DNA from 3 places in the Vibrio sinaloensis genome. Region 1 is predicted to be linked to each of the others. Evidence: riboswitches for the same ligand, from Rfam matches in the RefSeq annotation. Region 1 holds a riboswitch; each other region holds the start of a gene.

Region 1 (10,211 bases):
TGGTAAAACATTGCCTGACTTACAAGGGCGGGCACGGGGTAAGGTGATATTGCGAGGCAAGTTGCAACAACCAAACATCGGCCTTGATTTGGCGTTAAATCAACTGGATTGGCAGCAACAAGCCCAAGTTAAACAGGTGAGAGTAAGTGGTAATGTGACACCTATGCCAGAGCCGAAAGGGCGGCTCAATCTGCGCCTTGAAGCGGCTCGCTATCAAGATATTGTGGTTGATGCTGTCAGCCTTGAAGTCGACGGTTCGCAACTCAGTCATGAGCTAGAGTTAGCGGTCGACTCTAACCTAGTTTCAACTCGGCTAGCCTTAGCGGGTGCGTTAGCCGACACACCTGAGTTGAACTGGCAAGGGCAGCTCAGACGAATGACGTTATCATCACAGCAAGGAGAGTGGCGCTTAAACCAAGCGACCAATCTTGGGGTTGATCTCGCTACTCAGCAAGTGACGGTAGCCGCGCATTGTTGGCTACAGGCACAGTCATCGCTGTGTTTAGATAAAGAAGCTCAGGTGGGGCAAAGTGGTCGTGCGCAACTATCACTTAATCAGTTTGATTTCGACCAAATAGCGACTTTCGTGCCCAAAGAGACTCTGCTCAAGGGTCAAGTGAACGCGGATATCGATGCCAAATGGGCAGCCAACACGTCACCTGAGGTGGAGGTGAACCTTGCACTACCAACCGGCCAAGTCAGTCAGCAGCTCGAAGAAAAGGTCACCATTGGCTGGCAGTCGGCCGCGGCTAAAGTGCGATTAAAAAGCGATCAGCTTGATGCTGACTGGCAAATCGATTTTACCGACAATGGTGAACTTAGCGGTAAAATTGACATTGCCAATGTACTGGCTAAGCAAAAGCAGCTAGATGGTCGAGTCCAGTTGAGTGACTTTAACCTCGATTTCTTAGCGCCGATTGTCGGCACTTACAGTCAGTTTGGTTCGACCATTAATACCGATCTTCAGCTCAGCGGAGCAGTCAATCAACCGCGTATAACCGGACGTTTTGTGGTTGACGACATGTTGCTTAAAGGCGAGATTTCTCCAGTTGAGGTCGACTCTGGGCGAATATCGATAGCGCTTCATGGTTACGACGCGACGTTGGCTGCCGCCATAGACACACCAGATGGTGAGCTAGAAATGGCGGGAACGGCCAACTGGCAACAACTCGATAACTGGCAGACCCAATTGCGCATCTATGCTGAAGAGCTGTTAGTGGAGCTGCCGCCAATGGTCAAAATCAAAGTCCAGCCTGATATGACGATTTCTGCTTCCCCGACATTGGCTCGTGTGGACGGAGATATCTCTTTGCCTTGGGGGCGAATTGTAATCGAGGATCTCCCTCCGAGCGCGGTGGCGGTTTCGAAAGACCAAGTGTTGCTGGATAAGAATTATCAGCCGTTGGAAAAAGAGTCTCAGGTCCCCTTTAGTTTGGAAACTAACGTTAATATCAATATCGGTGATGACTTCAAATTATCGGCCTTTGGCCTCCAAAGTGGTTTGTCCGGTAAGCTCAATGTCGCCCAGAAAGACAAGGGGCCCTTTGTCACTGGTGAGGTCAACATTATTGATGGTTCTTATCGCTCGTTCGGTCAAGATTTGCAGATCAAAGAGGGTAAAATCTTAATGAATGGGCCAGTGGATCAGCCGTATGTGCAGATCACCGCGATCCGTAATCCGAACAATACCCGTGATGATGTGACCGCTGGGGTAAAGGTTACCGGACCGGCCAGCGAGCCGACGGTCACCATTTTCTCTGAGCCAGCAATGCCACAAGCCAATGCGCTATCCTATCTATTACGTGGTCAGGATATTGATGGGGAAGCAGGTGGCAGTGCGATGACAACCACGTTAATCGGCCTCAGTTTAGCCAAAAGTGGTCGCGTGGTCGGTGAAATCGGTGAAGCGTTTGGCGTGCAAGATCTGCAACTCGATACCGCTGGCTCAGGGAACGACTCGCAAGTCACTGTCAGCGGTTATATTTTACCTGGACTGCAAGTCAAGTATGGCGTGGGTATTTTTGATTCTGTGGGTGAATTTACCGTGCGCTACCGCTTAATGCAGGACCTCTATTTAGAGGCAATTTCTGGTGTCGATAGTGCGGTTGATGTGCTCTATCAATTTGAATTCGATTAACTGAGAGGGAAGGCCGTGCAGCATTTAGTGTTTGTTTATGGGACATTACGTAGTGGAGAGTCTAATCATTACCTGCTCGAACACAGTCAGTGTCTCGGTCACTATACGACGCCAGCGATTTACAGTTTATATGATCTTGGCCCGTATCCAGCCGTAATAGAAGGACGTGACGCTATCGTCGGGGAAGTCTATTTGGTTGATCAACGCACATTGGAACAGCTTGATCGGTTAGAAGATATCCCGGTCACTTATCGCCGTGAGCAAATCGAGACGCCATTTGGTTTAGCGTGGATTTACCTCTATCAAGACAGCAGCCAGCTAGATGTGTTAATTGCCTCGGGAGATTGGTGTCAAAAAGTGTGATGGCGTAAGGCATAGACCAAAATAGCACCGCTATTATCATCAGGCTTAGGGAGGCTCCGATGAAAGTTAAACTTATTTTGCTATCGATATTGTTGGTGGGTTGCAGCAGCCAGCCAATTCCGCTGTCGAGCTCGACACAAGATTGGCGAGATTTTGGACAACAGCAGGCACAGATGGGGTGGCTTAAGCAATCTCAGTCTGCACTGGCCAAGCAGCGCAGTGACAGTGTGCTCGATTCGGAGCTCTACTTAGCCTATGACAGTGGCTATGAAGTAGGGAGAAATAATTATTGCCAGCAAGATGCGCGAATGTTGGGGGTTGTAGGTAAGCCCTACTTGGGAATTTGTGACCAGTTAGACCCGTTTTTTTATCAGGACTACATGTCCGGACGGACATCGAGCGCAGGCTCAGGCATTTAGTCAGCTTTGAGCTAATAAAAAGAGTCGGCGTCGGCCGACTCTTTCACTTTTAAGCATTGAAAGAACTATTCGTCGCGGTTTTGTTCTAAAAACGCTTCGACCTTTTTCACCATGTTCTTCGAGCCAACAAAGAAAGGCACGCGTTGATGCAGCTCGGTTGGCTTAATATCCATGATGCGATTCACCCCGTCAGAGGCCACACCGCCAGCTTGCTCAATGATGAAGGCCATTGGGTTGCACTCATACAGAAGGCGCAGCTTGCCATTTGGGTGGCTCTCTGTGCTCGGATAGAGGTAGATACCGCCTTTAAGTAGGTTGCGATGGAAATCGGCCACCAGCGAACCAATGTAGCGTGAGGTGTATGGGCGATTGTCGCTAGGCGCACTCTCTTGGCAATACTTAATGTACTTTTTCACCCCGAGTGGGAAGCGGATGTAATTGCCTTCGTTGATTGAGTAGATGCTGCCATCTTGTGGGATCATCATATTTTCATGTGACAAACAGAAAGTCCCAAGTGAAGGGTCGTAGGTAAACCCATTGACGCCGTTACCCGTGGTGTACACCAACATGGTTGAAGAGCCGTAGATCACATAGCCGGCGGCCACTTGTTTATGGCCAGGTTGGAGAAAGTCTTCTTGGGTAGGCGGTGTGCCGATCGGTGACACGCGGCGATAAATGGAAAAGATAGTCCCAACAGATACGTTCACATCGATATTAGACGAACCGTCAAGCGGGTCCATCAACACTACGTATTTGGCGTTTTTGTTGAGTTCTTTGTTAAACGCTACAGCTTCATCTTCTTCTTCGCTTGCCACACCACACACTTGGTCGCGTGCTTCTAATGCCGCTTTAAACTTGTCGTTGGCATAAACATCAAGTTTTTGTTGGTCTTCGCCTTGTACGTTGGCAGTACCAACCGCGCCGGTAATATCGCCGAGGCCCGCGGCATTAATCTCGCGGTTAACGATTTTCGCAGCAAGACGAATCGAAGAGAGTAGGGATGATAGATCACCGCTAGCGTGGGGGAAGTCCGCTTGTTTTTCTACAATGAACTCGCCAAGGGTGCGCATTCCAGACATGGATTTTTTCCTTTAAAAAGTCGCTCAATGAAATGGGGGTTGGGCTGGAGTGATCTCTTGCGGATCGTTAGTCTTTACCCAAGCTTAAGTTTAAAAGTTAGATCTTTTTATTGGTAATGAACTAACTGCTTGAGTTCTCAATTTATTTGTCGACTCAACAATGACTTACATTTTATCTGCTCAGGCTCTAACTGTGGCGATAGAGTGACCAGATGGTACTGGCATGATGATGAACAGTGATCAAAGTAGTTCGCTTTTCAGTGCTTTATCGCCATAATGAGCAGATTATTTTTGCCGAAAACAGGGGCAGTTATGCACATTCATATCTTGGGGATCTGCGGAACATTCATGGGTGGCGCCGCGATGTTGGCGCGTCAACTGGGGCACAAGGTGACTGGCAGTGATGCCAATGTTTATCCGCCAATGAGCACCATGCTTGAATCGCAAGGTATTGAAATAATTGAAGGCTTTGATCCCGCACAGCTTGACCCAGCCCCTGATTTAGTGGTGATTGGCAATGCAATGAGTCGTGGCAACCCCTGTGTTGAGCACGTGCTCAATAGCAACTTGCGTTACACCTCTGGTCCGCAATGGCTGCAAGAGTTTCTGTTGCATGACCGCTGGGTACTGGCGGTGTCCGGAACTCACGGCAAAACCACGACCTCAAGCATGCTGGCGTGGATTCTCGACGCGTGTGGTTACCAGCCCGGATTTTTGGTTGGCGGCGTGCTTGGGAACTTCGGTATTTCTGCCCGCCTAGGCGAAAGCATGTTTTTTGTGGTCGAAGCGGATGAATACGACAGCGCTTTTTTCGATAAGCGTTCTAAGTTTGTCCACTACCATCCACGCACGCTGGTGATGAACAACCTTGAGTTCGATCATGCAGACATCTTTGATGATTTGGAAGCGATTAAACGTCAGTTCCACCATCTGGTCCGCACGGTGCCGGGCAATGGACGCATTCTTGCCCCTAAACAGGATCGGGCGATAGCCGATGTGTTAGAGCGTGGCTGCTGGAGTGAGACCGAATACAGCGGTCAACAAGGGCAATGGCAAGCAAACAAAATGGTTGCTGATGGCTCTCATTTTGAGGTGCGATTCCAAGGTGAAGTGGTTGGGAGCGTCCAGTGGGATTTGGTCGGCGACCATAATGTAGATAATGCCTTGATGGCCATTGCCGCTGCTCGCCATGTGGGTGTCACCCCCGACCTCGCCTGTGAGGCGCTGGCGAAATTCATTAATACTAAGCGTCGCCTTGAGTTAAAAGGCGAGGTGAACGGCGTTCGCGTTTATGACGATTTTGCCCATCACCCAACCGCGATTGAACTGACTTTAGGTGGTTTACGTAACAAGGTCGGCCAAGACAAGATTCTAGCGGTGTTAGAGCCTCGCAGTGCCACCATGAAACGTGGGGTGCATAAACAGACGCTTGCAGCCTCACTGACCGCCGCCGATCAGGTGTTTCTCTATCAACCACAAGGCATTGACTGGTCGGTGGATGAGGTGGCCCTGAAGTGCACACAACCCGCTGTGACCAGCGATGATATCGATATCTTAGTAGAAAAAATTGCGGCCGCAGCACAGCCTGGCGATAATATTTTGGTCATGAGTAACGGTGGCTTTGCTGGCATTCACGACAAACTACTGGCCAAATTGGCCCAATAACCGAGTCACTATGAGCAACAATACCTCTAAATCGATAACCTTAGCTTTTACTGGCGCGTCAGGTGCGCCTTACGGTCTGCGCTTATTGGAATGTTTGTTGGCCGCAGAGTATCGCGTTTATCTGCTGATCTCGTCCGCGGCGCGAGTGGTACTGGCGACCGAGCATGGCTTAAAGCTTCCAGCAAACCCCGACGCCGCTCAGCAAGCCTTGGTCAACCATCTTGGCTGCGATAGCGAGAAGCTGGTGGTGTGTGGCAAGGATGACTGGTTTTCTCCCGTCGCTTCAGGATCTGCTGCGCCGAAGCAGATGGTGGTGTGTCCGTGTTCAGCGGGAAGCGTTGCCGCTATTGCACACGGTATGTCGGACAACTTGATTGAACGTGCGGCCGATGTGGTGATGAAAGAGCGGGGACAGCTACTGTTGGTGGTGCGTGAGACACCGTTTTCGACGCTGCATTTGGAGAACATGCACAAACTGTCCCAGATGGGCGTCACTATTATGCCTGCTGCGCCGGGGTTCTACCATCAACCTAAATCGATAGAAGATCTGGTCGACTTTATGGTGGCGCGTATTCTCGACCACTTAGGTGTTGAGCAAGGATTAGTGCCACGTTGGGGCTATGATTCGCGTCAGATTTAAAATCTGTAACCGTACCGATTGTTCAATTTCACTCAGATAGCGCTTTCAGGCTTACAGGGATGAACTGGCCTGTTAACTCACCATGCCCTTCATGTTTTAGGGATGGCTATTGAGTGTGATAACTATTACAATTTGACCGTAACTCATCGGGGAGCTATTGAGCCAATCAAGATTGGCGCTTGGCTGAGATCGAGCTTTGCTCGGGACCCGTGTACCTGAACCAGATAATGCTGGCGTAGGAATTGAGTCTGGACACCGATTAACTGACGTCCCTCAACCCTGTGCCGCTCACACAAGGAGAGAGCGAGCAGTGAATACCACTCTAAGCACCATTTCAATCAGCGGTCTTGCCGCAGCCATGTTGACATCATGGTCTGCGTTTGCAGCCAACGACACCTTAACCGTTTATACCTACGACTCGTTTGCCGCCGATTGGGGCCCAGGCCCAACCATTGAGAAAGCTTTTGAAGCTCAATGCGGTTGTGACCTCAACTTAGTCGCCCTCGATGATGGCGTGTCTATTCTCAATCGCTTACGTCTAGAAGGTGCAAACAGTAAGGCCGATATTGTATTGGGGCTAGACAACAACCTGATGGCCGAAGCACAACAAACCGGTCTACTGGCTGAGCACAAAGTCGATACCAGCAAGGTCAATCTGCCAAATGGCTGGAACAACCCGACCTTTGTACCTTACGATTTTGGCTATTTTGCCTTTGTCTATAATACGGAAAAGCTCGCCAACCCACCGGCTAGTCTCAAAGAGCTGATCGAGTCTCGCGATGACCTGAAAGTCATCTATCAAGACCCGCGCACGTCTACCCCGGGTCAGGGGCTGATGCTATGGATCAAATCTGTCTACGGCGATAAGGCCACTCAAGCTTGGCAACAACTGGCGAAAAAGACGGTCACTGTGACTAAGGGCTGGTCAGAAGCTTACTCTATGTTCCTTGAGGGTGAATCGGATCTTGTGCTGTCGTACACCACCTCTCCGGCTTATCACTTAATCGCAGAAAAAGACGCCAAGTATGCAGCGGCAAATTTTGCCGAAGGTCATTACACCCAAGTGGAAGTGGCAGCTAAAGTGAAGGGCACCGAGAACAGTGAGTTGGCTGACCAGTTTATGGCTTTCATCCTCAGTGATGAGTTCCAGTCAGCCATGCCGACTGGAAACTGGATGTACCCAGTGACAGATGTTGCACTGCCACAAGGGTTTGAAACCTTAACGACGCCAAGTAAAGCGCTCGGTTTTTCTGCTGACGAGGTCGCGCAAAATCGTAAAGCGTGGATTCGCGAGTGGCAAAACGCGTTAACCTTCTAAAGGTCACTTTTGTATCAGGTTCCTAAAGTTGGACTAGGGGTCGCGATTATCATCGCGGCCTTTATCGTTTCTGCGTTGTCAGCATTGCTGAGTTATGCGCCGACGCTGGATATATTGAGTGTCTGGCATGATCCTTACTATCGTCATGTCACCAAGTTCAGCTTCTATCAGTCGCTGCTGTCCACTCTGCTCAGTGTCGGCTTTGCTCTACCGGTGGCGCACGCGTTGTCGCGGCGAAATTTCATCGGCAAATCTCTGCTACTCAAGCTGTTTGCTACGACCCTGGTATTGCCGGTGTTAGTTGGTGTGTTTGGCTTGTTGGCGATTTATGGCAACAGCGGTTTACTCGCTCAGGGGGTTAAGCTGCTTGATAGCCAACTGCCATTTTCGATTTATGGCCTCAATGGTATTTTGCTCGCACACGTGTTTTTTAACTTACCCTATGCGACGCGATTATTGCTGCAGTCGTTGGATACGATTCCCGCCGAGCAGCATAAACTCTGTGCCCATCTGGGAATGGGCCATTGGGACAAGTTTCGCTGGGTTGAGTGGCCAAGGCTGCGTCAGCAACTCCCTCATGTGTGTGGCTTGGTGTTTATGCTCTGCTTTACCAGTTTCGCCACCGTAATGGCGTTGGGCGGTGGTCCCAAATCGACCACGATTGAGTTGGCCATTTATCAAGCGATTAAGTTTGATTTTGATTTGCAAGCAGGGGCGTTACTCGCCATATGGCAAATGCTGCTGTGCGGTTTGATGGCGCTATTGATTCAGCGCTTGAGCAAGCCTCTCGCCGTGTCATCCGGGTCGCAGAGTCAGTCGGTGGTGATAACTAAAGACACTCTAAGCTCTCAGCTTTGGGATTGGGGTTGGATTGTTGCTGCGCTTTTATTGGTGCTGCCGCCGCTAGTGATGGTGGTACTGAGTGGGATCAATAGCCAGGCGCTGAGTGTGTTCACCGATAGCCGTTTTTGGATGGCATTGACCGCGTCATTGAAAGTCGCCTTGTCTGCTAGTCTGATTGCTGTGGTCGCTGGGTACGCGATCTTACTTACCAGCCGACGCTTGAGACTCAATTCGCGCAATAAAAGTGCTGATCAAGTCGAGTTGATCGGCACCATTATTTTGGTCACCCCCGGGCTCGTTGTCTCTACTGGGCTGTTTTTGCTGTTGCGCGCCATGACGGATGTATTCAGTTTTGCCTTTGTTATCGTGGTTGCCGTCAATGCGCTGATGGGATTACCGTATGTGATCAAAACCTTGTCTCAGCCGATGCTGCATATTGAGCAGCAGTATCAATATCTATGTGCGAGCCTTGGACTGACGCGCTGGCAGCGATTTAAGGTGGTGGAGTGGCGAGCATTAAAAAGGCCGTTTGCGCATGCTTTTGCGATCAGTTTTATGTTTGCTATCGGCGATTTAAGCGCAATTGCCCTGTTTGGCAGTCAGGAATTTCGAACTTTGCCACTGTACTTGTTCCAGTTACTGGGCAGTTATCAGATGGACGCTGCAGCGGTCGTGTCACTCACCTTGCTGCTGTTAAGCTTAGGTTGCTTTACCTTAGTCGAGAAGTTGTTTAATGCCCATTCAAAGGTCGGTTATGTTAAGTCTAAATAAGGTCGACTATTACTATCACAACGAGTTGTTTCATTTTGATGTCGCAATTGCCGAAGGCGCTATTGTCGCCTTAATGGGGCCTAGTGGCGCAGGTAAGTCGACCCTACTCGCTTTGGTTGCCGGTTTTATTGAACCGTCGCAAGGTGACATTGTGGTTCGCCAGCAGAGCATCCTTGGTCGAGCGCCGCATCAACGCCCGTTTGCGATGCTATTTCAAGAGCACAACCTGTTCGCTCATTTGAGTGTGCGACAAAACATTGCACTTGGCCTCAACCCTGGCTTGAAGCTTACCCCTAGCCAGCATGCTGAGGTCGAACGCGCGGCGCAGCAGGTGGGGGTAGAAGAGTATCTAGACCGCTTACCTGAGCAACTCTCTGGTGGACAGCGACAACGAGTCGCACTGGCTCGCTGCTTTGTTCAGCCCCATCAGATCTGGTTATTGGATGAACCTTTCTCTGCGCTTGACCCTATATTGCGCGAAGAGATGCTGGGCTTGGTTAAGCGTTTGGCCTCCGAGCGTAACGTGACGGTATTGATGGTCACTCACCATATTAGTGATGCCAAGGCGATCGGCTCTGATTTTATTTTTGTGGCTAATGGTCGGGTCGAGGTGGCGGATAAAATCGAACAGCTCTGTTCAAATCATAGCAACCAAGCCTTAAGCGATTTTGTACGAGCGGGTGAGTGATGCGAGAGGTTAGAGCGCTGCGCTCGAAGAACGGGCTTCGCCCTCCGAGAACACTACGTTCCGAGAATCGAGAGCGGACTTCGTCCTACGAAAATCTAGTGCGCTTCGCTCCGAGAACGGACTTCGTCCTGCGAGAATTTAGACTGGGCTGCGCCCTTCGAGAGGTGCGCTTTTGGGCTGTTGAGTAAGTCTATAAGACTGAGGTTTTTGCTAGGGACTTATATCTCAAATGCAGAAAAAAGGTTGACGCCTTCACGTCAACCTTCCAAGACTTTCTCGCTTCTCGCT
Region 2 (10,211 bases), 360 kb from region 1:
CATAGAGCAGAAATGGGCAACTTTTCCAGATTCTTGAGGCAGAGTTTCATCATGAAAAGCGCGCGCGGTATCTGGGTCAAGTGCTAGGTTAAATTGGTCTTCCCAGCGGAACTCAAACCTAGCTTTAGATAAAGCATTATCTCGCACCTGAGCCCCGGGGTGACCTTTAGCCAAATCAGCTGCGTGCGCAGCCAGTTTATAGGTGATCATCCCTGTCTTGACGTCTTCCTTGTTTGGTAAGCCTAAGTGCTCTTTTGGTGTGACATAACAAAGCATGGCACATCCATACCAACCGATCATCGCTGCGCCAATACCGGAAGTGATATGGTCATAACCAGGCGCAATATCGGTTGTCAGTGGACCAAGCGTATAAAAAGGCGCTTCATGACAGTGCTCCAACTGCTGTTCCATGTTCTCTTTGATCATGTGCATAGGAACATGGCCAGGCCCCTCGATAATGACCTGAACATCATATTCCCAGGCAATCTTAGTCAGCTCACCTAAGGTGCGAAGTTCTGCAAATTGAGCCTCATCGTTAGCATCGGCAACCGAACCTGGACGAAGACCATCGCCAAGAGAAAGTGCGACATCATACTTGGCACAGATTTCACAGATCTCTCGGAAGTGGGTATATAGGAAGCTTTCTTGGTGATGCGCTAAACACCATTTCGCAATAATAGAACCACCACGAGAAACGATGCCAGTAACACGCTTAGCTGTCATTGGCACATAGCGAAGTAGTAAACCAGCATGGATAGTGAAATAGTCAACGCCTTGCTCTGCTTGCTCAATTAGAGTATCGCGCATCACTTCCCAGTTAAGGTTTTCCGCAACACCGTTCACTTTCTCAAGCGCTTGGTACATGGGTACAGTACCGATCGGCACTGGACTATTACGTAGAATCCACTCGCGAGTTTCGTGAATATTTCGTCCAGTAGAGAGATCCATAACGGTATCTCCACCCCAGCGCGTTGCCCATACTAGTTTCTCTACTTCTTCTTCAATCGAAGAAGTGACCGATGAGTTACCGATGTTGGCGTTTACTTTGACCAAAAAGTTACGTCCAATGATCATTGGTTCGGATTCTGGGTGGTTGATATTAGAAGGGATAATCGCGCGACCTTCGGCGACTTCTTTACGTACAAACTCAGCGGTAATGTCTTTTGGCAGATTGGCACCAAAGCTTTGACCCGGATGCTGTTGATTCAGCACTTCATCGCGGTATTGAGCACGCCCCATATTTTCGCGAAGGGCGATATATTCCATTTCAGGGGTAATAATGCCTTTACGAGCGTAATGCAATTGGGTCACACAATGACCATCTTTGGCACGTCGAATGCGTGGTAGATTACCGTAACGCAGTTCGTCTAACGTTTGGTCTTCTAAGCGTTCCTTTGTGTACACCGAGCTTACTTCATCAAGTAACTCTGTGTCACCGCGCTCTTCAATCCACCCTTCTCTAAGCTTAGGTAAGCCGTTATAAAGGTCAATCTCATGGTTTGGGTCAGTATAGAGTCCAGACGTGTCATAGACACGCACAGGCTCATTGGGTGAGAAAACTGGTGCTTCCTTAGTGCCACCTACAAGACTATCGGCGAGGGTAATTTCTCGCATTGGCACCTGGATATCCGGGCGAGAGCCCTCAACATACACCTTATGAGAGTTTGGGTATGGTTGGACAGAAAGTGTATCGATGAATTGTTTAGCTTCCAGTCTCGCTTGCTTGCGATTCGACATAGCATTTTTCCTTGCTTGTTATTCTAGATAAAAAGATTTTGGATAAAAATGCTTGGCGGAAAGATGCGACAAGAGGTATCGAACGCTGCGCTGGAGATGGCGCTTAGTGCTATCCGATATTTGATAAAAGACCAGTGTGATACTGGTAAAGATATCTCTCTTGTTCCCTTCGCAGATTCTAATCTGATCAGGTTCAACGGATCCCGAATTAACGGTCTCAGCCTTAAGGCACTCCGACAAGTGAAACGAGTATATAAAATCGGCTTGGTTAAACCAAGCCGACCTGTTCAAAAAATGTTAAAAAAAGAGATTTGCGTTTCGACCTCAAGTTTTTATTAGGAGCTGAAACCCTACCCAGGCAGCAGAAATACTAAGTACAACGTTGAGTAGCACATTGAGGCCCATCTTTAAAAAAGCGCCCTGCTGCATCAGCAGTACATTGTCCATCGAAAAAGTAGAAAAGGTTGTTAATGCGCCTAGGAAACCGAGGCCGATAATCTGCCGCCAAGGCTCAGTGGACAGCTGACCGTTTTCAAAGGCGGCGATCAGCAGTCCCATAATCAAAGAGCCTACTACGTTGACGGTAAGCGTTCCGTATGGAAAACCGCGACCTAGCAATACAATGCACAACTCTGATATCAAATAGCGAGAACATGCGCCGAAAGCACCACCGATTGCGATAAAGCCAAGAATAGAAAGTTGACTCATAACTGCCCCTAGAAAGATTTGTACCATTATTGTACCGCTCAGAGACAAATAATCGACAAAAATTAACGACCTACTCGCCGTGAACACCTTGATATTTAAAACGTTACAGGAGTCACTTACGTTGAAATTTTTGTTTAGAGTAACAACTTCACCCACCCTAAAGTGCCGTTGTTGGATAAATAGATTCTATAAGACAGTCCAGAGACGGGAAACACTATGCAGTTGTTAGCCAAGAAGTGATTAAAGTGGATATAGATGGCAGGGGTGGAGAGATTCGAAAGCTTCGCCCCAACACGCGCTGTCTCTGGTAAATCGGGGAATCCGCTGCTCAGCCAATTGAATATTTCAACATCAAAAAGCAAAAAGGCTCTAGCCGCATGACTAGAGCCTTATATATGGCAGGGGTAGAGAGATTCGAAAACTTCACCCCAACACGCGCTGTCTTTGGTAAATCGGGGAATCCGCGGCTCTGCCAATTAAATTAGTTCAACATCAAAAAGCAAAAAGGCTCTAGCCGCATGGCTAGAGCCTTATATATGGCAGGGGTGGAGAGATTCGAACTCCCAACACGCGGATTTGGAATCCGCTGCTCTGCCAATTGGAGCTACACCCCTGTAGAGTATTTCTAATTTTAGATTCGAAAAAACCTCGCCATAGCGAGGTTTCTGAATAAGTGGCGGAGCGGACGGGACTCGAACCCGCGACCCCCGGCGTGACAGGCCGGTATTCTAACCAACTGAACTACCGCTCCGCACTGGTTAGACTCTTGAGTCTAAGTTTTTGCCTTTAGATTTTTCTAAAATCTAAAAACGAAATGTAAGCCTGGCGATGTCCTACTCTCACATGGGGAAGCCCCACACTACCATCGGCGCTAATTCGTTTCACTTCTGAGTTCGGCATGGAATCAGGTGGGTCCAAATCGCTATGGTCGCCAAGCAAATTCTTTAATCTGGAAAGCTGTTATTGTGTTCTCTACACATTCAATCTGCTCTTGCTTTGAGTCCATCAAAACCCTTTGGGTGTTGTATGGTTAAGCCTCACGGGCAATTAGTACAGGTTAGCTCAACGCCTCACAACGCTTACACACCCTGCCTATCAACGTTCTAGTCTCGAACAACCCTTTAGGACCCTCAAGGGGTCAGGGAAGACTCATCTCAGGGCTCGCTTCCCGCTTAGATGCTTTCAGCGGTTATCGATTCCGAACTTAGCTACCGGGCAATGCGTCTGGCGACACAACCCGAACACCAGAGGTTCGTCCACTCCGGTCCTCTCGTACTAGGAGCAGCCCCCTTCAATCTTCCAACGCCCACGGCAGATAGGGACCGAACTGTCTCACGACGTTCTAAACCCAGCTCGCGTACCACTTTAAATGGCGAACAGCCATACCCTTGGGACCGACTTCAGCCCCAGGATGTGATGAGCCGACATCGAGGTGCCAAACACCGCCGTCGATATGAACTCTTGGGCGGTATCAGCCTGTTATCCCCGGAGTACCTTTTATCCGTTGAGCGATGGCCCTTCCATTCAGAACCACCGGATCACTATGACCTGCTTTCGCACCTGCTCGAATTGTCATTCTCGCAGTCAAGCGGGCTTATGCCATTGCACTAACCTCACGATGTCCAACCGTGATTAGCCCACCTTCGTGCTCCTCCGTTACTCTTTGGGAGGAGACCGCCCCAGTCAAACTACCCACCAGGCACTGTCCTCAACCCGGATAACGGGTCTAAGTTAGAACATCAACACTACAAGGGTGGTATTTCAAGGACGGCTCCAACGATACTGGCGTACCGTCTTCAAAGCCTCCCACCTATCCTACACATGTAGGGTCAATGTTCAGTGCCAAGCTGTAGTAAAGGTTCACGGGGTCTTTCCGTCTAGCCGCGGGTACACTGCATCTTCACAGCGATTTCAATTTCACTGAGTCTCGGGTGGAGACAGCGTGGCCATCATTACGCCATTCGTGCAGGTCGGAACTTACCCGACAAGGAATTTCGCTACCTTAGGACCGTTATAGTTACGGCCGCCGTTTACCGGGGCTTCGATCAAGAGCTTCGTCCAAAGACTAACCCCATCAATTAACCTTCCGGCACCGGGCAGGCGTCACACCGTATACGTCATCTTACGATTTTGCACAGTGCTGTGTTTTTAATAAACAGTTGCAGCCACCTGGTATCTGCGACTCTCAATAGCTCCATCCGCAAGGGACTTCACCGTCAAGAGCGTACCTTCTCCCGAAGTTACGGTACCATTTTGCCTAGTTCCTTCACCCGAGTTCTCTCAAGCGCCTTGGTATTCTCTACCCGACCACCTGTGTCGGTTTGGGGTACGATTCCAACTTATCTGAAGCTTAGAGGCTTTTCCTGGAAGCATGGCATCAATGACTTCACACCCGTAGGTGCTCGACATCGTGTCTCAGCCTTAAAGAGAGCCGGATTTACCTAACTCTCAAGCCTACGCACTTGAACCTGGACAACCGTCGCCAGGCCCACCTAGCCTTCTCCGTCCCCCCATCGCAATAAGTTGAAGTACGGGAATATTAACCCGTTTCCCATCGACTACGCCTTTCGGCCTCGCCTTAGGGGTCGACTTACCCTGCCCCGATTAACGTTGGACAGGAACCCTTGGTCTTCCGGCGAGGAGGTTTTTCACCCCCTTTATCGTTACTCATGTCAGCATTCGCACTTCTGATACCTCCAGCAAGCTTTACAACTCACCTTCAACGGCTTACAGAACGCTCCCCTACCCAATACATAAAATGCATTGCCGCAGCTTCGGTTTATAGCTTAGCCCCGTTACATCTTCCGCGCAGGCCGACTCGACTAGTGAGCTATTACGCTTTCTTTAAATGATGGCTGCTTCTAAGCCAACATCCTAGCTGTCTAAGCCTTCCCACATCGTTTCCCACTTAGCTATAATTTGGGACCTTAGCTGGCGGTCTGGGTTGTTTCCCTCTCCACGACGGACGTTAGCACCCGCCGTGTGTCTCCCGGATAGTACTTACTGGTATTCGGAGTTTGCAAAGGGTTGGTAAGTCGGGATGACCCCCTAGCCTTAACAGTGCTCTACCCCCAGTAGTATTCGTCCGAGGCTCTACCTAAATAGATTTCGGGGAGAACCAGCTATCTCCAGGTTTGATTGGCCTTTCACCCCTAGCCACAAGTCATCCGCTAATTTTTCAACATTAGTCGGTTCGGTCCTCCAGTTGATGTTACTCAACCTTCAACCTGCCCATGGCTAGATCACCTGGTTTCGGGTCTATATCCAGCAACTCGACGCCCAGTTAAGACTCGATTTCTCTACGGCTCCCCTAGATGGTTAACCTTGCTACTGAATATAAGTCGCTGACCCATTATACAAAAGGTACGCAGTCACAGGACAAAGCCTGCTCCTACTGCTTGTACGTACACGGTTTCAGGTTCTATTTCACTCCCCTCACAGGGGTTCTTTTCGCCTTTCCCTCACGGTACTGGTTCACTATCGGTCAGTCAGTAGTATTTAGCCTTGGAGGATGGTCCCCCCATATTCAGACAGGATATCACGTGTCCCGCCCTACTCGATTTCACTGATGATGAGATGTCGGTTACGGGGCTATCACCCTGTATCGCGGCACTTTCCAGAGCCTTCACCTGTCTCATTAAAAGCTTAAGGGCTAGTCCAATTTCGCTCGCCGCTACTTTCGGAATCTCGGTTGATTTCTTTTCCTCGGGGTACTTAGATGTTTCAGTTCCCCCGGTTCGCCCTGTTAACCTATGTATTCAGTTAACAGTACTAGCTTATGCTAGTGGGTTTCCCCATTCAGAAATCCCAGACTCAAATGGTTGTTACTACCTAATCTGGGCTTATCGCAAGTTACTACGTCTTTCATCGCCTCTGACTGCCAAGGCATCCACCGTGTACGCTTAGTCACTTAACCATACAACCCCAAAGGGTCTTACAGTCAAACAACCAAAGTTGTCTCCAATTTTTTAAACATGATGGAGACACGATTTTGCCGGACTCAAATATAAACATCACAATAAATTGTGGTGTTTCCAAGAACACTTGAATGTGTGTTGGTACCTAAAACATAGTTTTAGGATTTGAGAACTTTTAATTGAATAACAACGCATCTCAAAGAGATGGGGATTGTTGTTATTCGTCAGCTTTCCAAATTGTTAAAGAGCTAGATTTCTTTCGAAACCATTTTTAAAGATTCTTTTACAAGAACACTTAAAGATGGTGGGCGATACCGGGCTCGAACCAGTGACCCCCTGCTTGTAAGGCAGGTGCTCTCCCAACTGAGCTAATCGCCCATCGAATCAAGAATGGTGGAGCTAAGCAGGATCGAACTGCTGACCTCCTGCGTGCAAGGCAGGCGCTCTCCCAGCTGAGCTATAGCCCCATATCTTGAGAAAATGGTGGGTCGTGCAGGATTCGAACCTGCGACCAATTGATTAAAAGTCAACTGCTCTACCAACTGAGCTAACGACCCAATGGTATCCCGTAGGGGAGTCGAACCCCTGTTACCGCCGTGAAAGGGCGGTGTCCTAGGCCTCTAGACGAACGGGACACTAAGTCGAAGATATTGGGATATCTTCTATCTCTTAAACTACATAAACCATCAATCTGTGTGAACACTCATCGCGACTTATTTGTTTCCGCTTTAAAAAGCAGAAGCAAACTATCCGTATCGTATAAGGAGGTGATCCAGCCCCAGGTTCCCCTAGGGCTACCTTGTTACGACTTCACCCCAGTCATGAACCACAAAGTGGTGAGCGTCCTCCCGAAGGTTAAACTACCCACTTCTTTTGCAGCCCACTCCCATGGTGTGACGGGCGGTGTGTACAAGGCCCGGGAACGTATTCACCGTGGCATTCTGATCCACGATTACTAGCGATTCCGACTTCACGGAGTCGAGTTGCAGACTCCGATCCGGACTACGACGCACTTTTTGGGATTCGCTCACTCTCGCAAGTTGGCCGCCCTCTGTATGCGCCATTGTAGCACGTGTGTAGCCCTACTCGTAAGGGCCATGATGACTTGACGTCGTCCCCACCTTCCTCCGGTTTATCACCGGCAGTCTCCCTGGAGTTCCCACCCGAAGTGCTGGCAAACAAGGATAAGGGTTGCGCTCGTTGCGGGACTTAACCCAACATTTCACAACACGAGCTGACGACAGCCATGCAGCACCTGTCTCTCAGTTCCCGAAGGCACACTCGTATCTCTACAAGCTTCTGAGGATGTCAAGAGTAGGTAAGGTTCTTCGCGTTGCATCGAATTAAACCACATGCTCCACCGCTTGTGCGGGCCCCCGTCAATTCATTTGAGTTTTAATCTTGCGACCGTACTCCCCAGGCGGTCTACTTAACGCGTTAGCTCCGAAAGCCACGGCTCAAGGCCACAACCTCCAAGTAGACATCGTTTACGGCGTGGACTACCAGGGTATCTAATCCTGTTTGCTCCCCACGCTTTCGCATCTGAGTGTCAGTATCTGTCCAGGGGGCCGCCTTCGCCACCGGTATTCCTTCAGATCTCTACGCATTTCACCGCTACACCTGAAATTCTACCCCCCTCTACAGTACTCTAGTCTGCCAGTTTCAAATGCAATTCCGAGGTTGAGCCCCGGGCTTTCACATCTGACTTAACAAACCACCTGCATGCGCTTTACGCCCAGTAATTCCGATTAACGCTCGCACCCTCCGTATTACCGCGGCTGCTGGCACGGAGTTAGCCGGTGCTTCTTCTGCAGCTAACGTCAAAGATGTACGCTATTAACGCACACCCCTTCCTCACTGCTGAAAGTACTTTACAACCCGAAGGCCTTCTTCATACACGCGGCATGGCTGCATCAGGCTTGCGCCCATTGTGCAATATTCCCCACTGCTGCCTCCCGTAGGAGTCTGGACCGTGTCTCAGTTCCAGTGTGGCTGATCATCCTCTCAGACCAGCTAGGGATCGTCGCCTTGGTGAGCCCTTACCTCACCAACTAGCTAATCCCACCTGGGCATATCCTGACGCGAGAGGCCCGAAGGTCCCCCTCTTTGAGCCGAAGCTATTATGCGGTATTAGCCATCGTTTCCAATGGTTATCCCCCACATCAGGGCAATTTCCCAGGCATTACTCACCCGTCCGCCGCTCGACGCCGTTAACGTTCCCCGAAGGTTCAGTTAACTCGTTTCCGCTCGACTTGCATGTGTTAGGCCTGCCGCCAGCGTTCAATCTGAGCCATGATCAAACTCTTCAATTTAAAGTTTTGTTTGGCTCAATGAATACTGATAAGTTTCTAGTGACTAGAAGCTAGTTCCTAGAAGACTTGAATTGACTGTGCCGATAATAAATTATCGATTGGTCACTCAGTTCATTGAAACCTAAATTGTTTCCGAAGAAACTATTTGGATTATCATCAACGAGTGCCCACACAGATTGATAGGTTTATATTGTTAAAGAGCTTTCCATTTGAGCTTTGCTCAAGTGGACCGCCATTTTAGCGAGTTAAAGTTTAGTGTCAACCACTTTTTTCAAACTTTTTATCAAGCATTTTGCTTGGCTAATTTGGCCTTGCTGAGCGGGCTAAGCCTGTTTTGAAGCCTTGCCGTGTCAGCGAGGGGGCATTATAGAGATCGCAGTTTAGTTGGCAACCCCTTTTTTAACATTTATCGCAGTTTTTTACTGTTCGCTTAAAAAACACCCTAAGGTGGCCATAAAGAGACGTCTTCTTTACATATTCTTAAACTTCTCGGCAAATAGAGTAACCTTTTCCCAGTTGGTGTACTCGACTTCTTTACTGGTATCTGTCTCACCCCCAGTCATACTCATTATGAATTTAATCATGGTCTTATCAAACCAATTGTATCTTGGATAATAGAGGGCTCCTGCGAACACACCGATCAGTTCAGGCTGCCAAGGTGACCTTTTAAGAAAAGTTTTAATGTAAGCACTTCCTTCTGGAGTATCCTTTCCTTGGTCTTCTTTTCGAGCGGTCAAATTCACGCAAAAGAAGGCGGCTTTGCTGGTTTGTAGCCCAGATAAGTTACGCTCAATAAACCGATAGAGCTTCTTATTTAAGTGTCCATAGCGAATGGAAGCGCCCACCAACACTCTCTCATACTGACTAAAGTCGACCTCGTCGTCTATCTTATGTAAATCAAGCCACTCACAGTCGAGGTGATCCATCTGTTTAGCAATATGATGGAAGATTTTTTTGGTTTGACCTTCTCGTGTTGAATAGAGGAAGAGAGCTTTAGTCACAGATTCTCCTTAACTACGCCAAAACGTCGGCGTAAGTAGTATCAGTAAGGTAAAGATTTCTAAGCGTCCAAACAGCATAGACACAATCAATACCCATTTCGCTTTGTCGTTAACATCACCAAAGTGCAGCGCAACTTCTCCTAGACCCGGCCCCAAGTTATTCAAGGTGGCTGCAACCGCGGAAAAGGCGCTGAGCTCGTCCATGCCCGTTGCGATTAATCCCAACATACACACCACAAACACTAAGGCATACGCAGAGAAGAATCCCCATACCGCATCAACCACTCGTTGCGAGAGTGCACTCCCTCCCACTTTAATTGTGTACACTGCGCGAGGGTGAACTAAACGTTTCATTTCACGCACACCTTGTAGGGTCAATAGCAATATGCGTATGACCTTCATACCACCACCGGTGGAGCCCGCACAGCCACCAATAAAAGAAGAGAACAACAACAAAACGGGCAAAAACAGCGGCCACTCGGAGAATCCTGTGGTGGTAAATCCTGCCGTTGTAGATATTGAGACAGTCTGGAACA
Region 3 (10,211 bases), on a different replicon from region 1:
ATGTCTTGCCGCTCTATGTGGCACACTTACCGATGATCATCGTCATGATGAATGTGGCGGGCGCGGCCGGCCTTAGCGGTTTAAGCAAAGATATTCTGCTGTTATTTGGCGCCACGGTCCTGACGTTTGGCTTGATTAAGGCTCTTGAGAAAACGCCACTGTATCGATGGTTGTTTCGTTGATTTAATAAAAAAGCGATGAGTTTAACTCATCGCTTTGCATACCAATCGCACTAATGAGATGTGCAGAGAATTGGGGTGATTGGTATTACTTTAGCTCTCTACCACAAGCTATGATAAGGCAGATAGAAAAGGTTGATAGCCACCAGCGCCACCATCACCGCAAAGGTCAGCTTCATTCCGCTAATGCGCCCTTTCAGTTTATCGGCCAAAATCGCTTTTGCGTGAAGCAGACGCCCGATAATAAAGGCCACGCCGAGTAGATGAATCATCCAAAGCGGTGCCCCATTGTACTCGGCAAGAGCCATCATAATCACTGTGATCGGCACATACTCAACCGCATTGCTATGCGCACTGCGTGCCATTTGCAGGGCGGTCACGCCGCCATCTGCGTACTTAATTTGTGCTTTACGTCGTTGCTTGATCACCTCAATCGCAAGCCACAACAAAAGCAGCGCCGATAAACTGGCATAAAGGGCCGTTACCATGTTTTCACTCCTTGATTCATCCGCTGCTTTAACCGCTTATCCCGATATCGAGCAGTCCGACGAGCTTCGCTCATCCGCGCAGCATTCCTGCTGCAAGAAATCAATCACCTCCTTGAGGCATTGATAATCAGTGACACAATAAAGGATTCGTCCTTCGCGCCTTTGGCTTATTAGACCAACATCGACTAGGTTGGAGATATGGTGTGATAAGGTTGACCCTGGAATCGACAACTTTTCTTGCAATCCACCCACCGCGATGCCTTGGTATCCCGCTTTAACCACACTTTTGTAAATCGACAGTCGCGTTGGGTGTCCTAACTCTTTCAACGCTTTAGCGACCGCTTCCAGCTCCATTCATCACTCCTACTCGTTGATACATTTCCAAAGTAGTCGAAGCATACGCAACTTACAATCCCTTTCAATCGGCTTTTAACCTTTAAACTTGACCCATGTCTATCTATTGCCCGGCAAACCGAGAACGAACCATTAATTGAGCAAAAATTAACCTACATCAAGTTTAGTGGTGATTTGGTCAAGTATCGGCATAGGCTCGCCTAAACTTGTGGTAGCCAAATTGGAAAAGCAAGGAGGGAGACTGATGATTTTGCTACATAGAGACTATCAGTTAAACGACACCGGCCACTATCACGCTCATGTGGCCATCAATCCTGTCGGTTTCATTGATGTCGATATCGAAGAAAGCGAGCAGCACCATAGCGCAAAGTTCAGTGAGTTAGTGTTTAAAAAAGCGGACGGATGCACGCAATTGATTGGTCGTCATGCTGGTCGACCCTGGCAAGTGACCTTGTCTGATCAAGACGCGGCTGAGGTTCATCATTTAATTGATCAAGCTGCTGACGAGTTTGAAGTGTTGATGTGTGACCTATAAAAATGGGCAAAAGTGAGGTTTGAACTAACTCGAGCCTCACCTAGCCATGATGTCGAACCAGCGGCAACCCAGAGAAAAGACGTTCAACCACGCGCTGAACGTTGGGCATGAGTATATAGACCAAGCCAACAAACACAATCGAGCCAATCAGATCGATAGGACGATGCATGCCGATCCACAACCGGCTGTAGGCGACCATCAAAGCCCATCCTCCCAAAGCGGCGGTAAGAAGATAGCGTCGATGCTCGATAAACAGTGAACCGAAAAAGACCAAACAAATCGCGGCAAAAATAGTGTGGCCTGACGGAAACGAGTAATCTTTCTCCCCTTGCCAATGTTGAGTTCGCCACGGTGAGACCTTCGCAGAGATCTGCTCAATCATTTGTGCCTGTTGCTGATCGTTCAACTTGTAGAAGTGACTTGGCTCAGGAATAAGAAGCTGCTGGGTCAATAGCTCAGTATAGGGACGGGGACTTTCCGTCATCTGTTTCAGCCCGGTTTTCGCCGCAAAGCCGACCACCAGCAATAACCCCAGCTGTGCCATTAAGGTGACAAAGCGCAATCTGTACCTAACGAGATGCCAAGAGAGGGCAATCAGCACCACCAAAGTGATGGCAAAGCCGTGATGACCAGCAGAGTCGGTCATCGCGCTAAACGCCACGCCCGACAGGTCACTGACTGGTTCCATTAAGTTGATATGGCTTACCTGCAGCGACATCAGCGCAACTGAAAGCAAAAACACGGCAAGTAGCAGTAACCCGCTACGTTTGTTTCGAAGAAGATTGTTCACGATAGACGACACACCTAACAATGCTGAGTCAGCATGTTAGCCGAAGAGATCGCTACGGTTTATCAATGGAATGTCAATTTGTTGCCAAGGAAAATCGTCCTGTTAACCCGCTAGCGTTTTGAGGCAAACATCTGCTTATCTGCCCGTTGCAACAGGAGCTCTAGTTTCATGTCACTTTTGTCTTTCGCCGACGCCACTCCGACACTAAATCGCAGCTGATATTGTCCGCTATGGTCTTGGTTGAACCTCTCGACTGCACTGCGAAAACGACTGATGGCAACATCGGCCACTCGATCGCTGGCACCAGACATCAGAACCACAAACTCATCGCCACCAATCCGTGCAATCACATCGGAATCTCGAAACGACTCTGTCAACAGCAGAGTGAAGCTCACTAGGGCTTGGTCGCCAACCGCATGGCCGAAGGTGTCATTAATCTGTTTAAAGCTATCGAGATCAAAATAAGCCAGCGAGACTGACAACCCTGCCACCAAACAGTGGTCCATCGCTTTAGGTGCCAATAGCTCAAAACCACGCCGATTGGAAATCTGCGTCAGGGCGTCGGTGGTGGCGGTTAAACTGGCCGAGAGTTCATTTTCAGCAATCTTGGCTAAATCAACCAAGTCGACTAACTGCTCAGAATTGAGGTGACGCGGCTGAGTGTCAAAAATGCACAGCGTTCCCAGTTTGTAACCATCAAGGTAGACCAGAGGAACGCCTGCATAGAAACGGATCCCCGTCTCTCCTGTGACCATAGGGTTATCACGAAAGCGCTCATCTTCCAGTGCATCGGCAATCACCAGCGGCTCGTTGCCCAAAATGGCGTGGCCACAAAACGACACTTCGCGTGATGTTTCACTAAAATCCAGGCCATCGCAAGATTTAAACCATTGGCGATCCGAGTCGACCAAACTGACCACAGCGACGGGCACATCAAACAAACGTCGAGCAAGACGGGTCACTCGGTCAAAGCGTTCCTCAGGTTTAGTATCCAGAATATTGAGTCGTTTTAGCGCCTCAATTCGCTGCGCTTCGTTTTGTGGCTGTTTTGGCGCTTGCATCGTAATCATCTCATTCACTTAGATACAAAGATCTTAGCACTCAAAAGCAGCGATGTTGAGTCAGGAGAAGCCATTAGCGAAATTAACCTCGGCCTGCTCACCGTTTGCGCTATCTACTAGCGCACATTGTAATGGCCAGGAAAGAAGTGCGACACCGGTCCGTGTCCGTGACCGACTTGCAGATCATCGGCATGGGTCAGTGCCTGAGTGAGATATTGTTTAGCTAAACAGACTGCCTTATGCAAGCGATGCCCCTGCGCGACATAGGAAGCAATCGCCGACGATAACGTACACCCAGTGCCGTGCGTGTTGTTGGTGAGCACTCGCTTGGCGCGCACCAACTCGTAGTCGTCCGCTGTGACCAGTAGATCGTTGCTGGTCGGTTGGTGGGTTAAATGACCTCCTTTTAGCAGTACGGCATTAGACGCTAGCCCGCGCAGCTCAGCCACCAGCGCGCCCATTTCATCCTCGCTGCTTGGTGTCGGTATATCAAGCAGTGCAGCCGCCTCTGGCAAATTAGGGGTCACTAAGTCGGCAAGAGGAAGCAGTTGTTGCTTCAGGCTTTGTATCGCTTGCTGCTCGAGTAACAGGTCGCCGCTGGTCGCCACCATCACCGGATCGACAACCACAAACTTGGGACGATACTTGGCCAAGTGATCCGCGACCACTTGAATGATGTTGGCATCGGCGAGCATACCCACTTTCACCGCAACCACATTCAAATCCTCAAACACAGCCGCTAACTGACTGGCAACATGCTCGATAGGAATCGGGTGAATGGCTCGTACGCCTTGGGTATTTTGCGAGGTGATCGCCGTGACCACTGAACAGGCATAACTACCCGTGGCAGAGATGGCTTTAATATCAGCTTGGATTCCAGCACCACCGCCACTATCAGAGCCAGCAATAGTGAGAACAATGGGAGAAGTGTCTTGTAAATGTGGCATAAAAGCTCCTACAACAAGACGCAGGAACCCTTATTGCAAAGCGAATAAGGACGCAGCCTAGGATAGGACTGCGTTTATAGTTCCCTACGTCAGTGTTAACTGAATCAGGTTCAACGGGTCTCGCACAGCGATCTCAGCCTTAACTAGGCACCCCGACTATCGAAGTTGGATATTAGCAGCAATTATTGCCCATGTGCAGGGTAAAATGTCACAACGGTGAGCCAGTGGCCGCAGTACCGAAATTTATTGTTATCATATACACTCATTAACATAACCATCTCTTATAGGTATAGCGCATGCTCAATCCAGCTTGGCTTAAAACATTTGCCACCTTAATTGATACTGGCCACTTCACCAAAACCGCTGACAAACTGTTTATGACCCAACCAGGGGTTAGTCAGCACATTAAAAAGCTGGAACAGGCGTGTGGTCACCCATTGATTGAAAGGCATAACAAAAGCTTCGAAATTACCGAGGCGGGCAAAACCGTTTACCAGTATGCGCTTGAGATGGAATCGCAGCAGCAGCAAATGCTGCAATCGCTTGACCAAGATGATCCCTTTTCGGGCAAGTTGGCTGTGTCATGCTCAGGCTCGTTGGCACTGCGGCTCTACCCTCACTTACTCGATTTACAATGTAAACACCCTCAGCTGGTGACCCACCTAGAGGTTGCTCCACAGCAAAAGATTTTGGCGGGTGTGATCAATGGCGACGTCGATATTGGCCTCATGACTCATCAAAGCTCAGACCCAAGAGTCGAGTCGGTTAAAATCGGCGATGAACCGCTCTGTTTAATGCTGCCGAAAATGTGCCAAACCGAAACCTTAACTTTAGCGCAACTACAAGCGATCGGCTTAATTGGTCACCCTGATGCCGAGCACTATTTATCGCTGTATTTCTCACGCTGCGCTGAACCTGACTTAGCCACCATTAATATCAATCAATTGCCCGTGACAGGTTATATCAACCAACTGAGTCAAATTCTGCTCCCGGTCGCCAAAGGGCGAGGCTTTACCGTGCTCCCACAAAGTGCGTTGGAGGCTTTCAGTGACAAAGAGCGCATTGCCGTTTACCCATCCAAGCAAACCGTGATTGAAACTCTGTATTTGCTGACCAAACGTCATCGTCGCCTCCCGGCAAGGTTCGACACTATCAAACACACCCTTAAGCAAACGCTGAATGATGCCAATCGGGACAAATAGGTGGTGTGGGATTTGTGTGGGGGGGTATTGAAACGGCTAAGCTCGAACCACAAGATCAAAAAAGGAGCCACAACGGCTCCTTTTTTGCTTAGCGTAAAGTCATTTATGCTTCAAGGACATCTTCGCCAGACATTTCTGAGATAAGCAGTAAGTCCGACTCGTCCAGCTTCATACCCAAAACGGGCAGGCCATGCTGTGCAACCCAGCAGCACATAAATACGAAGAAAGCTAACGCGATTATACCTAGTGATACCATAATCATTCTCCTTCTGGGTTATCAAAAAATGTATCGATAACTCACAGGTGAGAGATAAAGAGGGGTAAAGCAAAAGGCCGTTGAAAATACTAATTCTTATACGTTTTTCGATGCACGATAACGAATTGCTCGTTAGGCTGTGTGTGTCTATTGCGTTCAGTTGTTCGTATTTGCTCTGGGAGTTTACTTGGTTCTCTACACCTTTGAAGTTATTCGGCTACCCTTTCAATATAGTGATACCGTATAGATGAAGCAACCATATTTAGTGTCTATTGGTCAAAAGATCACAAATTTTATGCTGCTGCGCGCATAATTATGCTCACCGTCACTGTAATACATAAAAAATGGGGCACACTGCCCCATTCCTATGTCGTTTGATGGCTTATGCGCCAATCACGCCACCGTCTTCTCGAGTGATGGCCATGATGGTCGAACGTGGCTTACTGTTACCGCCCGCTGGGAAGTGAGACGGTGCGCCTCTCTCACCCGGATGCTGAACGCCAACAAACATGGTTTTGTAATCAGGTGAGAAGGTTAACCCGGTAATTTCACACGCGATAGGCCCCGTCAGGAAACGGCGCACTTCGCCAGTGATCGGGTCGCCACACAACATCTGGTTATTGCCTTGACCGGCAAAGTCCCCTTGGTTTGAGTAGTTACCGTCGGTCTGAATCCACAAACGGCCCGCTTTATCGAAGCCAATTCCGTCTGGGCTATTGAACATATTGTCGGCATTAATGTTGTCGCTACCGGCATACAGATCGCCCTGGTGCACCGTTGGGTTACCAGCTATCAGGTACAGATCCCAGTCAAAACGCTCTGAGGTATGGTCACCATTTTGTGGTAACCAACGCACAATCTGACCATAGTGGTTTTCTTGACGTGGGTTTGGCCCACCTACTGGCTGACCTTCTTTCACACCACGATGTTTATTGTTGGTCAGAGTGCAGAACACGTGTTGGTTGTTTGGATGCACCGCTACCCACTCAGGACGGTCCATCGTAGTCGCACCCACTTGTGTTGCTGCGCGGCGAGCAAAGATCATCACTTCCGCTTGGTCATTAAAGCCATTCTCTTTGGTTAAGCCGTTTTTGCCATAGCTAAGCTCAATCCATTGGCCTTGACCTTTCAGCTCTTTATCATCCATATCGAATTTGGCCACATATAAGGTGCCCTCTTCGAGTAGGTCACGATTGGCGCGGTCATTGCCTGGTTGGTACTTGTTCTTCGATACAAACTTGTACAAGTGCTCGCCACGTTCATCATCACCTAGATACACCACAACGTGTCCATCATCATTGATAAGTAGCGCCGCGTTCTCATGCTTGAAGCGTCCTAGCGCTGTGCGCTTAAGTGGCGTAGAGGTTGGGTCGTTCGGGTCGATTTCAACCACCCAACCGAAGCGGTGCGGTTCATTAGGATGTTTGGCGACATCAAAACGCTCATCGCTGTCATGCCATTGGTATTTGCTTTTCGCCGCTTTAATACCGTAACGCTTGTGATCCGCAGACAGCTCAGCGCTGCCGCTGGTACCAAAGTAGCCGTTGAAGTTCTCTTCACAAGTGAGATAAGTGCCCCAAGGCGTCTCACCATTGGCGCAGTTGTTGAAGGTGCCAAGTGGCTTGGTGCCGCTTGGGTCCAATTTGGTCTTCATTAATGAATGACCGGCCGCTGGCCCAGTTAAGCGCATTTCCGTGTTCGCGGTAATGCGGCGATTGCGCTGGCCATTTTTGTCTAACTGCCATTCACCGCCAGACTTAACAATTTCAAACACAGTGACACCATGCGCCGCCTGTGCTTTGAGCACATCATCAGCCGTCATCGCTTTGCCGCCATGGTCGAACAGCAAATCGTAATTGGTGTATTCGTTATTGACGGCGATCACGGCACGTGAGTCGTTAATCGGGAACAGGCTCATCCCATCGGTGTTGTCACCAAACTGACGGAGTTGCGCTTGTGAGCCTTGTTTACCACTAGGGTCAAACTCTGGGGCATCGGGAAAAATTGGGTCTCCCCAAGAGAGCAGTGGCGTTGCCTTGTAGCCTTTGGGAACAACGAACGCATCTGCGGTTGAAGCGGGAACGGGATCAAAATTGAGCAAAGATCCTTGGCTGGAAGCGGCAAACGCTTTGGTAATCGGGTTAAGCGAGAGGAAAGCACTCGCGCTGACGGCGGCGGTTCCGGCTAAGAATCGACGACGGGATAGTCGTGCATCGATCATTTGGCTGAATTGAGAATCTTGATTGTCACGATCCCACATTGCTGACTCCTTGTGTTGATATTTTTATATAAAAAGCGCAGAGATCGTAGAAGTGCAGCGTGACAAAGTGGTTAAGCTATTGTTTCTAAATGATGAAAGAAAAACGTCAATTTAAGTGAGTTTGCATGACAGCTTCATGTAAACGCGTCACCCTTCACTTTAATGCAATAAAACAGCGTTTACATACAGAAAAATGTGATCAAAGGTCTAGATCTTTTGCCAATTGACGGCTACATTGAGTTTTGTTCATGAGGAACTAGATTCACAAAAGGCTCATTGAAGAGCAATGTTGTTTTTTAAGTGAGGGATTATCATGAAAAAAATGAGAAAAGCGCAATTGCATCGCGTTCGCATTCAATACTGGAAAGAGTCGAACAAAAACGCGAACAAATCATCATAACGCGCAACCCACCGTACTAAGCTGGCCTAACCGCCAGCTTTTGTGTTTTTAGCGCTCAGTATTATGCAGCCCTATCGCGAAAAGGGCTCAACTGACCCAACTCATGCAAAATGCTCTGAGTCTGTTTCGAGTACAAGTGCTTGTCTTTATAGCCGACCAACTGCACCTGACGCACTTTATTGAAAAGGAGCAACTGTCGCAGCATCCGATTCACCATTGGCACTTCGAGCGCCGAGTGACCTTCCAAACGAGTGAGCGGGTAGAGGCTGTTTAGGTCGATGTTAACCACGATATCATCACAATGAGCAAGATAGGTCGCCAACTGCTGCTTCACCTGAAAGCGGTGGGTAAACGAACACTCTTCGATACTCAGCCAGTCGCAGCCCAAGTCTTCGGCGTATTCTAACACGCGCTCGCTTTGCTGCAGTGCATCAATCCCCAAGCAAAATAGACGACATTCGCTGAAACGGCTCAGCGCAAAGTGAAACGCACTGCCCTGCTCCAACTCAAGTGACGGTTTAAGCTCAAACTGACGACCAATATGGACGATGCCAAGTTCGCGACTAGATGACTGGATAAGCGGTAAGGTGTAGAGCAGTGTTTCACACTGGTTAGTTAATACCACTGGCATCGCTTGCGAGCCCAAGCAATGACTTAAGCTAAGCTGGTAGTCGTCGCGCGACTGAGCAGTGAGGTTAAAATGTCCACCATTAAACCAGTGTGACCCTTGGCTATCCGCGACCCATTGATACATCTCCTCAAGGCTCTGATTGGCCATTTCAAACTCGACTTGGGCCATAGGTTTGAGCCTCTCACTCACGCTCAACATCACTAAACGATGGGATGTGATCCCAATGGTTGTGTGTTTATTGTGACGACGAAATAGCCCAAACATATCCATTACCTCTCTGGGGGCAGTGCCCTCGCTGCTTGTAAAACGTGTAAAACAATCCTTTGTTGATTGAGTTGAACGCGATGAGCCGGAGCCATCACGCTAATTGCCCCAATCAACTTTGAGCCTTTCATTACCGGCGCGCTGATCCCCGATACCCCAACGTCGATTTCCGAGGTACTGACCGCGTAGCCTTGATTTCTGATCTGCTCTAACTCTTGCTGCCACTGCTCGATTCTCTGTTGCTCACCAAAGTGGCGTAAAATCTTTTCGCAGCGCGCAACTGGCATATAAGCCAACATCACTTTGGATGAGGCGCCACGTAGCAGGGGTTGACTTTGACCCTGGACGTAACTGCAACGAAGCGCCTGCATACTCTCTTTCCGACTGACACACAAAGCTCGATATCCAACCGGCACCATGTATGCCGCCATCTCGCCAGTCTGCTTTTGCAGTCGGTTCAGCACCGTATCAATCACATCGAGATCGTGCTGACTGGTCTCATAACTGCGCATCAACAGCAAAGCTGCCGGACCGATGATCAAGGTTTTGTCATTCGGACTTTCTTCTATTAGGTTCCACTCTTTGAGCAGTTTCAGGTGTCGATAGAGACTGCTGATCGGGGTACCCAATTGTTCGCTTAACTGTTTGGCGGTGACAGGCTCATCGCTCACCGCAACTTGCATCAAAAGTTGCAGAACTTTCTCGTTAACCTGTCCACTATTTAGCTTCATAACCTTTATGCCTATTTGTATCGCTCCGAATGAGTTTCGATCAAACTATATTCTTACAATGCGAGAATGCGTAATATCTTTTCGCTTCATTTTCTCACCAAATGGTAATATCA

The links. A riboswitch is a leader RNA that binds a small molecule or an ion and turns the genes downstream of it on or off. The one in region 1 is predicted to bind thiamine pyrophosphate.
Region 2: linked by a shared signal. The riboswitch ahead of thiC (phosphomethylpyrimidine synthase ThiC) and the one ahead of thiB (thiamine ABC transporter substrate binding subunit) in region 1 are both predicted to bind thiamine pyrophosphate.
Region 3: linked by a shared signal. The riboswitch ahead of thiD (bifunctional hydroxymethylpyrimidine kinase/phosphomethylpyrimidine kinase) and the one ahead of thiB (thiamine ABC transporter substrate binding subunit) in region 1 are both predicted to bind thiamine pyrophosphate.

What each region holds. Positions count from the first base shown of each region.
Region 1 is NZ_CP096199.1:318,132-328,342, forward strand. Features, by position in the region: gene tamB (autotransporter assembly complex protein TamB) at 1-2,137, shown strand, start outside; gene MTO69_RS01570 (gamma-glutamylcyclotransferase family protein) at 2,153-2,500, shown strand; gene MTO69_RS01575 (DUF2799 domain-containing protein) at 2,560-2,919, shown strand; gene fbp (class 1 fructose-bisphosphatase) at 2,985-3,998, opposite strand; gene mpl (UDP-N-acetylmuramate:L-alanyl-gamma-D-glutamyl-meso-diaminopimelate ligase) at 4,311-5,663, shown strand; gene MTO69_RS01590 (flavin prenyltransferase UbiX) at 5,674-6,303, shown strand; TPP riboswitch at 6,441-6,562, shown strand; gene thiB (thiamine ABC transporter substrate binding subunit) at 6,614-7,621, shown strand; gene thiP (thiamine/thiamine pyrophosphate ABC transporter permease ThiP) at 7,631-9,235, shown strand; gene thiQ (thiamine ABC transporter ATP-binding protein) at 9,219-9,923, shown strand.
Region 2 is NZ_CP096199.1:2,933,729-2,943,939, forward strand. Features, by position in the region: gene thiC (phosphomethylpyrimidine synthase ThiC) at 1-1,737, opposite strand, end outside; TPP riboswitch at 1,885-1,983, opposite strand; gene crcB (fluoride efflux transporter CrcB) at 2,062-2,445, opposite strand; tRNA gene MTO69_RS13435 (tRNA-Trp) at 2,983-3,059, opposite strand; tRNA gene MTO69_RS13440 (tRNA-Asp) at 3,120-3,196, opposite strand; rRNA gene rrf (5S ribosomal RNA) at 3,266-3,381, opposite strand; rRNA gene MTO69_RS13450 (23S ribosomal RNA) at 3,472-6,361, opposite strand; tRNA gene MTO69_RS13455 (tRNA-Val) at 6,665-6,740, opposite strand; tRNA gene MTO69_RS13460 (tRNA-Ala) at 6,754-6,829, opposite strand; tRNA gene MTO69_RS13465 (tRNA-Lys) at 6,844-6,919, opposite strand; tRNA gene MTO69_RS13470 (tRNA-Glu) at 6,922-6,997, opposite strand; rRNA gene MTO69_RS13475 (16S ribosomal RNA) at 7,123-8,674, opposite strand; gene hemG (menaquinone-dependent protoporphyrinogen IX dehydrogenase) at 9,145-9,675, opposite strand; gene MTO69_RS13485 (TrkH family potassium uptake protein) at 9,685-10,211, opposite strand, start outside.
Region 3 is NZ_CP096200.1:699,449-709,659, forward strand. Features, by position in the region: gene MTO69_RS16720 (acyltransferase) at 1-182, shown strand, start outside; gene MTO69_RS16725 (MAPEG family protein) at 281-667, opposite strand; gene MTO69_RS16730 (ArsR/SmtB family transcription factor) at 704-1,021, opposite strand; gene MTO69_RS16735 (hypothetical protein) at 1,266-1,556, shown strand; gene MTO69_RS16740 (phosphatase PAP2 family protein) at 1,597-2,346, opposite strand; gene MTO69_RS16745 (GGDEF domain-containing protein) at 2,457-3,407, opposite strand; gene thiD (bifunctional hydroxymethylpyrimidine kinase/phosphomethylpyrimidine kinase) at 3,524-4,354, opposite strand; TPP riboswitch at 4,419-4,519, opposite strand; gene MTO69_RS16755 (LysR family transcriptional regulator) at 4,651-5,556, shown strand; gene MTO69_RS16760 (hypothetical protein) at 5,660-5,812, opposite strand; gene MTO69_RS16765 (PhoX family protein) at 6,195-8,072, opposite strand; gene MTO69_RS16770 (arginase) at 8,534-9,367, opposite strand; gene MTO69_RS16775 (IclR family transcriptional regulator) at 9,373-10,098, opposite strand.